DNA from 2 places in the Lysinibacillus sp. JK80 genome. Region 1 is predicted to be linked to the other one. Evidence: a T-box and tRNA genes for the amino acid it is inferred to sense, from the RefSeq annotation. Region 1 holds a T-box; the other holds one or more tRNA genes.
The links. The T-box of region 1 lies ahead of ileS (isoleucine--tRNA ligase). A T-box ahead of a tRNA ligase gene usually reads a tRNA of that ligase, here a tRNA-Ile.

Region 1 (4,420 bases):
CAACAGGCTCTAATGCATTGCCTTTACTTTTGGACATCTTCTGTCCATGCTCATCGAGTACATGCCCTAACGAGAGCACATTTTTATAAGGTGGTTTTCCTGTAAACAAGGTCGATACTGCTAATAAGCTATAGAAAAATCCTCGCGTTTGGTCGATGCCCTCAATGACCACATCTGCTGGAAACAGATGATGAAAGTTCGCTACGTCTTCAAAAGGATAATGCTGTTGGGCAAATGGCATCGCGCCACTGTCAAACCAAACATCGATAACTTCAGGCGTACGTTTCATGTTGCCCTGGCAGACAGGACAGGTACAGACAATGTCATCTATAAATGGCTTATGCAGCTCTAATTGTTCATTGACAGCTCCTTTGGCTAATTGTTGTAGCGCTGCAACACTGTTAGGTGCCTCCTCATGATTGCAATCCTGACAAATCCACACATTGAGTGGTGTCCCCCAATAACGATTACGACTAATATTCCAATCCACTAAGTTTTCTAGGAAGTTGCCAAATCGTCCATCCTTAATATGGCTAGGGTACCATGTCACCTGCTGATTATTTTGTAAAAGCTGCTCTTTTAATGCCGACATTTTGATAAACCAGCTATCTGTTGCATAGTACAATAATGGTGAATCACAGCGCCAGCAATGTGGATAGCTATGCTCATATTTTTCTTTAGCAAATAAAAGCTCATTTGCTGCAAGCATTTTAATGATATCGACATCACAATCTTTCACAAATCGTCCAACAAGCTCAGGTACCGCTTCTGTATAACAGCCTTTAAGATCAACTACATTGACAAAGGACAAGCCATGTTGCTGCACCGTTTTATAATCGTCCTCTCCATAAGCAGGCGCTATGTGTACAATTCCTGTTCCACTATGCTCTGTCACATAATCTGCCATGACAATGATATGCCCTTTATCGACGGTTACATAGGAAAATGGTGATAGATAGGAAACACCTGCAAACTCCTGTCCGTCATGCTCACTTAATATTTCTACAGGCTCTGAAAAAACCTTTGATACCAACGATTTAGCTAGTATATAGATGCTGTTTGCATGCCTTACACGGACATATCGAAGAGCAGGATTCATAGCCAAGGCTACATTGGCTGGTAATGTCCAAGGCGTCGTTGTCCAGCCTAAGATATATTCGTCTCGATCCTCTAGCTTAAACATTGCAGTAACGGATAAATCCTTAACATCCTTATAGCCCTGTGCCACCTCATGAGAGCTTAAGGAAGTTTGACAGCTAGGGCAATAAGGTGAAACGCGATGTCCTTTGTATAACAGTTTTTCCTTGTGAACATGGCTTAAAATATGCCACACAGATTCAATATAGTCATTACTTAATGTTAGGTAAGGATCATCCATGTCAAGCCAGTAGCCAAGCTGCTCTGTAAAAGTACGCCATTTTTGCTCATAGGTAAAAACGCTCTTCTTACATGCTTGAATAAATTGCTCCACCCCATAGTTCTCAATCTCCTGCTTTCCTGAGATTCCTAATGCCTTTTCTACCCCTAATTCCACAGGCAACCCATGTGTATCCCAACCTGCTTTGCGTTCAACTAAATAGCCTTGCATTGTTTTATAACGTGCCACCACATCTTTTATGGTTCTACCAAATGCATGGCCAACATGTGGTAAACCATTCGCTGTTGGGGGTCCCTCATAAAATACAAAGGGCTGCTGTTCAGCACGATTACTTACAGATTTTGCAAAGGTCCCTTCTTGCGCCCATAATGTACGAATCCTTGTTTCTCGTTCAACCGTTGTTTCTTTCTTTTGTTCTTTCTGCATATTAGTTCCTCCTATACAAGCAAATTTGTATAAAAGGCATACAAAAAACCCCGTCCCAAGGAAAAGGGACGGGGTTAACCGCGAATACCACCCTAATTCTATTGACACGATGGCCAATAGCACTCAGCAACGTACAATCATACGTGTTCTTTTTAACGGTAGACACCCGGATTAGCTTACTCCATTCAGCTAATCTTCTCAGAGAGGATTTTCATGTAACACCTGCACACCGACTTCCACCAAATGTCGGCTCTCTGTAGAACAAAGTGAAACACTACTCTTTCTCATCAACGAATTTGTATGCTTTTATTGTCCTTCATCTTAGCAAATTACCAATTGTCTGTCAACGGTGGACAATCTTAAAAAATTTCGTTGAGACAAGTGGCAATACTTTGATGGAGATCAGCATATTGTGGCTGTTGAATGGTTTGAATCAAAAAGCTCTTCAGCAATGTTTTACTATTGAATAGCACGAGAATGTCTAGCTTCTTGTTAGGGAGATTCCTTTACTATTTTCATTTCTACGATATCCTTATAATCAATGAATGGCTGAGCGTCATCGTTCCCAATCGACTGTCTATATTGAACTTCTACTCGATCACCAACTGATAGTGTTTTCGGGACATCCACTAGAGGAAACCATGTACCATTACTATGTTTTTGCACTAATTCATCGACAGATTTTTGCCCAACCTCGCTAGCCAATACGCCTGAGACAACTAAAAATTCATGTTCCTTGATCGCTAAGACGGTTCCACTTCTGATGAGCTTCATTTGGCTGTCCTTTTCAGGGATTTTATATTTTTCTCGTAAGGAAGCAATGTCTTTATGATAATGTTGTTCTAAATAATTCATGGCTTCTTGCTCGACAAGCCATGTACGAATGGGATTACTTACATCCTTATAATCGGCTTGGCTTGCCTCCCATAACAAGTCAAATGTAGCCATTTTATAGGCAATTGGCTTGCCATAGTTCTCTATAAACCCTTCGTTTGTGACTTGCAACATTTGCAGAAGCTTATCATAAGTTGGCCGAGTATCATCCTCATAGCTCCACTCTTCCATGAACTGTTCGAGTGCCTTATCTACTTGCTCTTGTGTAGGTACTAGTTTTTTCGATTGCGCATAAGCAAAGGTCGATTCAAAATATAAAAAGTTATCAAAGCTTGCCTTATATAAACGATTCTTTCCGTTCATAAAAGAATCAAGTTGTAAATATAGCTCTAAAATCCGCTCATCTAATACGGGTGGAATAGTAGAAGCTTGCTGTTGTTGTTCATTATATTGCTGATATATAAACAGCCCTATGCAGACACTTAAAATCATAGCCAAAACACCATATGGCCAGCGTTTTGCAGATTTTTTTTCTTGGCGTTGCTGTAAATGCTGAACCACATTTGTCATCACACGCTTTTTACTTTCTGATAAATCCCTTACTACGCGTGCATCCATTTTACTCATGCAGGAGCACCTCCCATTCAACATGCTGTAATTGTAGCTTCAATAACTCTCGCCCACGACGTAGCCTTGTTTTGACGGTGCTTTCAGGAATCGTTAACAGCTCTGCAATGTCTACCACAGGCATTTCTTCAAAATAAAAATGTATAATGACCTCTCGCTGTTTGAAAGGGAGAGCTAGAATCGCATTTTCAATCAAAGTACGTTCATCTTGCTGTACAAGCATATCTCTTCTCATAACGGTTTGCTGCGGAAAAATCTTCTGTTGCACTTGAATTTTCCGATAGGTCCAGCTACGTAAATAATCTTTACTTCGATTACTAACTAATTTCGATAAATACGCCTTTAGCTCCCCACGTTCCTCATAGTTTTGCTGATTATCATAGAACTTAATAAAGACATCCTGTACGATATCTTCAGCACTTTGTAAATCTCTCACATAGTAAAAGGCAAGACGAATAAGCCTCTCTGTATGCTGTTCCATTATTCGTTCCAGTTCATGAATTAGCAACATTCTTCCTCCTCTCTACCCTATAAACGGTGCTCACGGCTTCGAGGTTTGTTTTTTTTGTCATTTACTCCAAATCATTGTCAGCAAATGGTGTAATCACTTGTTTTTCCGTTGAAGATAACACGATATTAGTAGAAGGTGTGCCATAGGGCATAGCCGCATCAATAAATTGTTCTAATGTTTCTACTGAATAGGTCGCTAATTTAACAATATAGCTAATTTCCCCAGCCACTCGATAACATGCCAAAACATCAGGATGAGCATTACAAAATGAAGAAAGACTTTTACAATCAATGGACTTAAATAAAATAATGGCTTCAATCGTACGCTCCATCTTTTTCAGATTTACCTTTGCATGATAGCCCTCAATCACACCCTGCTCCTCTAGCTTTCTGATTCTTTCAATAACGGCAGGAGAGGATAAATGAACGGTAGTGGCTAATTCCTTCATAGAGATTTTGGCATTTTGCTGTAACTGCTGTAATATTTGTGTATCAATATGATCCATGGTCCTTCACCTTTCTAAATAAATTATTTATGACATAATACCTTTTCATATAAAGTTTTTTACCTAAAATCCATTATACAACGTATGTAAGCTTTTCTCCCTTTTGTTTACAATAATATCAATAAAGGAGGCAAATCAA
Region 2 (4,420 bases), 2.3 Mb from region 1:
AGCTTATGCACATGCGGAAGTAGTTCAGTGGTAGAACACCACCTTGCCAAGGTGGGGGTCGCGAGTTCGAACCTCGTCTTCCGCTCCAAATGTGCCGGGGTGGCGGAACTGGCAGACGCACAGGACTTAAAATCCTGCGGTAGGTGACTACCGTACCGGTTCGATTCCGGTCCTCGGCACCATTTTAAATGCGCCCGTAGCTCAATTGGATAGAGCGTCTGACTACGGATCAGAAGGTTATGGGTTCGACTCCTGTCGGGCGCGCCATAAGAACAACGGGAAGTAGCTCAGCTTGGTAGAGCACTTGGTTTGGGACCAAGGGGTCGCAGGTTCGAATCCTGTCTTCCCGACCATTTCCTAAAAATAAAAATATGGGGCCTTAGCTCAGCTGGGAGAGCGCCTGCCTTGCACGCAGGAGGTCAGCGGTTCGATCCCGCTAGGCTCCACCAATTCAATTACATGAACCTTGAAAACTGAACAAGCAAAACGTAATCAATAAAGTTTTAAGTAGCTAGCTTCGGTTAGTGAACGAAACACAATTTTGGACATCAAACATGATGCCAGCAAAACAATTTGAGCTAATCAAATTTCTTTTATGGAGAGTTTGATCCTGGCTCAGGACGAACGCTGGCGGCGTGCCTAATACATGCAAGTCGAGCGAACAGAAAAGGAGCTTGCTCCTTTGACGTTAGCGGCGGACGGGTGAGTAACACGTGGGCAACCTACCCTATAGTTTGGGATAACTCCGGGAAACCGGGGCTAATACCGAATAATCTCTTTTGCTTCATGGTGAAAGACTGAAAGACGGTTTCGGCTGTCGCTATAGGATGGGCCCGCGGCGCATTAGCTAGTTGGTGAGGTAACGGCTCACCAAGGCGACGATGCGTAGCCGACCTGAGAGGGTGATCGGCCACACTGGGACTGAGACACGGCCCAGACTCCTACGGGAGGCAGCAGTAGGGAATCTTCCACAATGGGCGAAAGCCTGATGGAGCAACGCCGCGTGAGTGAAGAAGGTTTTCGGATCGTAAAACTCTGTTGTAAGGGAAGAACAAGTACAGTAGTAACTGGCTGTACCTTGACGGTACCTTATTAGAAAGCCACGGCTAACTACGTGCCAGCAGCCGCGGTAATACGTAGGTGGCAAGCGTTGTCCGGAATTATTGGGCGTAAAGCGCGCGCAGGCGGTCCTTTAAGTCTGATGTGAAAGCCCACGGCTCAACCGTGGAGGGTCATTGGAAACTGGGGGACTTGAGTGCAGAAGAGGAAAGTGGAATTCCAAGTGTAGCGGTGAAATGCGTAGAGATTTGGAGGAACACCAGTGGCGAAGGCGACTTTCTGGTCTGTAACTGACGCTGAGGCGCGAAAGCGTGGGGAGCAAACAGGATTAGATACCCTGGTAGTCCACGCCGTAAACGATGAGTGCTAAGTGTTAGGGGGTTTCCGCCCCTTAGTGCTGCAGCTAACGCATTAAGCACTCCGCCTGGGGAGTACGGTCGCAAGACTGAAACTCAAAGGAATTGACGGGGGCCCGCACAAGCGGTGGAGCATGTGGTTTAATTCGAAGCAACGCGAAGAACCTTACCAGGTCTTGACATCCCGTTGACCACTGTAGAGATATAGTTTCCCCTTCGGGGGCAACGGTGACAGGTGGTGCATGGTTGTCGTCAGCTCGTGTCGTGAGATGTTGGGTTAAGTCCCGCAACGAGCGCAACCCTTGATCTTAGTTGCCATCATTTAGTTGGGCACTCTAAGGTGACTGCCGGTGACAAACCGGAGGAAGGTGGGGATGACGTCAAATCATCATGCCCCTTATGACCTGGGCTACACACGTGCTACAATGGACGATACAAACGGTTGCCAACTCGCGAGAGGGAGCTAATCCGATAAAGTCGTTCTCAGTTCGGATTGTAGGCTGCAACTCGCCTACATGAAGCCGGAATCGCTAGTAATCGCGGATCAGCATGCCGCGGTGAATACGTTCCCGGGCCTTGTACACACCGCCCGTCACACCACGAGAGTTTGTAACACCCGAAGTCGGTGAGGTAACCTTTTGGAGCCAGCCGCCGAAGGTGGGATAGATGATTGGGGTGAAGTCGTAACAAGGTAGCCGTATCGGAAGGTGCGGCTGGATCACCTCCTTTCTAAGGATTATTTCGGAATACAAACCTTGGGTTTGTAAGATTACGTTTTGCGTTCAGTTTTGAAGGTTTATGAAATTTAATAAAACTTCCAAGAGGGCCTATAGCTCAGCTGGTTAGAGCGCACGCCTGATAAGCGTGAGGTCGATGGTTCGAGTCCATTTAGGCCCACCATATATACCTCTTGGGGCCTTAGCTCAGCTGGGAGAGCGCCTGCCTTGCACGCAGGAGGTCAGCGGTTCGATCCCGCTAGGCTCCACCATTTTTTTGTTCTTTGAAAACTGGATAAAACGACATTGAAATTGTAACAAATACATTTATTTTTTAAGTTTTTTTATAGGCTTAATAACTTGGTTAAGTTATTAAGGGCGCACGGCGAATGCCTTGGCACTAGGAGCCGAAGAAGGACGGCACTAACACCGATATGCTTCGGGGAGCTGTAAGTGAGCTTTGATCCGGAGATTTCCGAATGGGGGAACCCACTACGTTTAATCGCGTAGTATCTTGACGTGAATACATAGCGTCTTGAAGGCAGACCCAGGGAACTGAAACATCTAAGTACCTGGAGGAAGAGAAAGAAAAATCGATTCCCTGAGTAGCGGCGAGCGAAACGGGAAGAGCCCAAACCAAGAGGCTTGCCTCTTGGGGTTGTAGGACACTCTATACGGAGTTACAAAAGAGCGAGTTAGATGAAGCGACTTGGAAAGGTCCGCCAGAGCAGGTAAAAGCCCTGTAGTCGAAAGTTCGTTCTCTCCTGAGTGGATCCTGAGTACGGCGGAACACGTGAAATTCCGTCGGAATCCGGGAGGACCATCTCCCAAGGCTAAATACTACCTAGTGACCGATAGTGAACCAGTACCGTGAGGGAAAGGTGAAAAGCACCCCGGAAGGGGAGTGAAAGAGATCCTGAAACCGTGTGCCTACAAGTAGTTAGAGCCCGTTAATGGGTGATAGCGTGCCTTTTGTAGAATGAACCGGCGAGTTACGATTACGTGCAAGGTTAAGCTTTAGAAGGCGGAGCCGCAGCGAAAGCGAGTCTGAATAGGGCGAAATAGTACGTGGTCGTAGACCCGAAACCAGGTGATCTACCCATGTCCAGGGTGAAGGTGAGGTAACACTTACTGGAGGCCCGAACCCACGCACGTTGAAAAGTGCGGGGATGAGGTGTGGGTAGCGGAGAAATTCCAATCGAACTTGGAGATAGCTGGTTCTCTCCGAAATAGCTTTAGGGCTAGCCTCGTGATGAGAATACTGGAGGTAGAGCACTGTTTGGACTAGGGGGCCATCCCGGTTTACCGAATTCAGACAAACTCCGAATGCCAGATATTTATACACGGGAGTCAGACTGCGAGTGATAAGATCCGTAGTCAAAAGGGAAACAGCCCAGACCACCAGCTAAGGTCCCAAAGTAATCGTTAAGTGGAAAAGGATGTGGCGTTGCACAGACAACCAGGATGTTGGCTTAGAAGCAGCCATCATTTAAAGAGTGCGTAATAGCTCACTGGTCGAGTGACGCTGCGCCGAAAATGTATCGGGGCTAAACGATTCACCGAAGCTGTGGATTGACATCTATGATGTCAGTGGTAGGAGAGCGTTCTAAGTGCGTTGAAGTCAGATCGGAAGGACTGGTGGAGCGCTTAGAAGTGAGAATGCCGGTATGAGTAGCGAAAGACGGGTGAGAATCCCGTCCACCGTATGACTAAGGTTTCCTGAGGAAGGCTCGTCCGCTCAGGGTTAGTCGGGACCTAAGCCGAGGCCGATAGGCGTAGGCGATGGACAACAGGTTGATATTCCTGTACCACCTCCTCACCGTTTGAGAAATGGGGGGACGCAGTAGGATAGGGTAAGCGCGCCGTTGGTTGTGCGCGTCCAAGCAGTAAGGCGTGTGTGTAGGCAAATCCGCACACTGTAACGTTGAGCTGTGATGGCGAGTCCGTATGGACGAAGTTCCTGATTTCACACTGCCAAGAAAAGCCTCTATCGAGGTGAGAGGTGCCCGTACCGCAAACCGACACAGGTAGTCGAGGAGAGAATCCTAAGGTGTGCGAGAGAACTCTCGTTAAGGAACTCGGCAAAATGACCCCGTAACTTCGGGAGAAGGGGTGCTCTTGAGCGTGCAAGCGCATGAGAGCCGCAGTGAATAGGCCCAGGCGACTGTTTAGCAAAAACACAGGTCTCTGCAAAACCGTAAGGTGACGTATAGGGGCTGACGCCTGCCCGGTGCTGGAAGGTTAAGAGGAGTGGTTAGCGCAAGCGAAGCTGCGAATTGAAGCCCCAGT

Region 2: it encodes a tRNA-Ile, which carries the amino acid that the T-box ahead of ileS (isoleucine--tRNA ligase) is inferred to sense. The anticodon was not compared.

Annotation. Positions count from the first base shown of each region.
Region 1 is NZ_CP058997.1:668,067-672,486, reverse strand. It holds gene ileS (isoleucine--tRNA ligase) at 1-1,804, opposite strand, end outside; T-box leader at 1,866-2,104, opposite strand; gene HXV90_RS03530 (DUF3221 domain-containing protein) at 2,297-3,265, opposite strand; gene HXV90_RS03525 (sigma-70 family RNA polymerase sigma factor) at 3,258-3,773, opposite strand; gene HXV90_RS03520 (Lrp/AsnC family transcriptional regulator) at 3,838-4,281, opposite strand.
Region 2 is NZ_CP058997.1:2,966,079-2,970,498, reverse strand. It holds tRNA gene HXV90_RS14890 (tRNA-Gly) at 14-88, shown strand; tRNA gene HXV90_RS14885 (tRNA-Leu) at 94-182, shown strand; tRNA gene HXV90_RS14880 (tRNA-Arg) at 191-267, shown strand; tRNA gene HXV90_RS14875 (tRNA-Pro) at 277-353, shown strand; tRNA gene HXV90_RS14870 (tRNA-Ala) at 374-449, shown strand; rRNA gene HXV90_RS14865 (16S ribosomal RNA) at 593-2,144, shown strand; tRNA gene HXV90_RS14860 (tRNA-Ile) at 2,239-2,315, shown strand; tRNA gene HXV90_RS14855 (tRNA-Ala) at 2,328-2,403, shown strand; rRNA gene HXV90_RS14850 (23S ribosomal RNA) at 2,494-4,420, shown strand, end outside.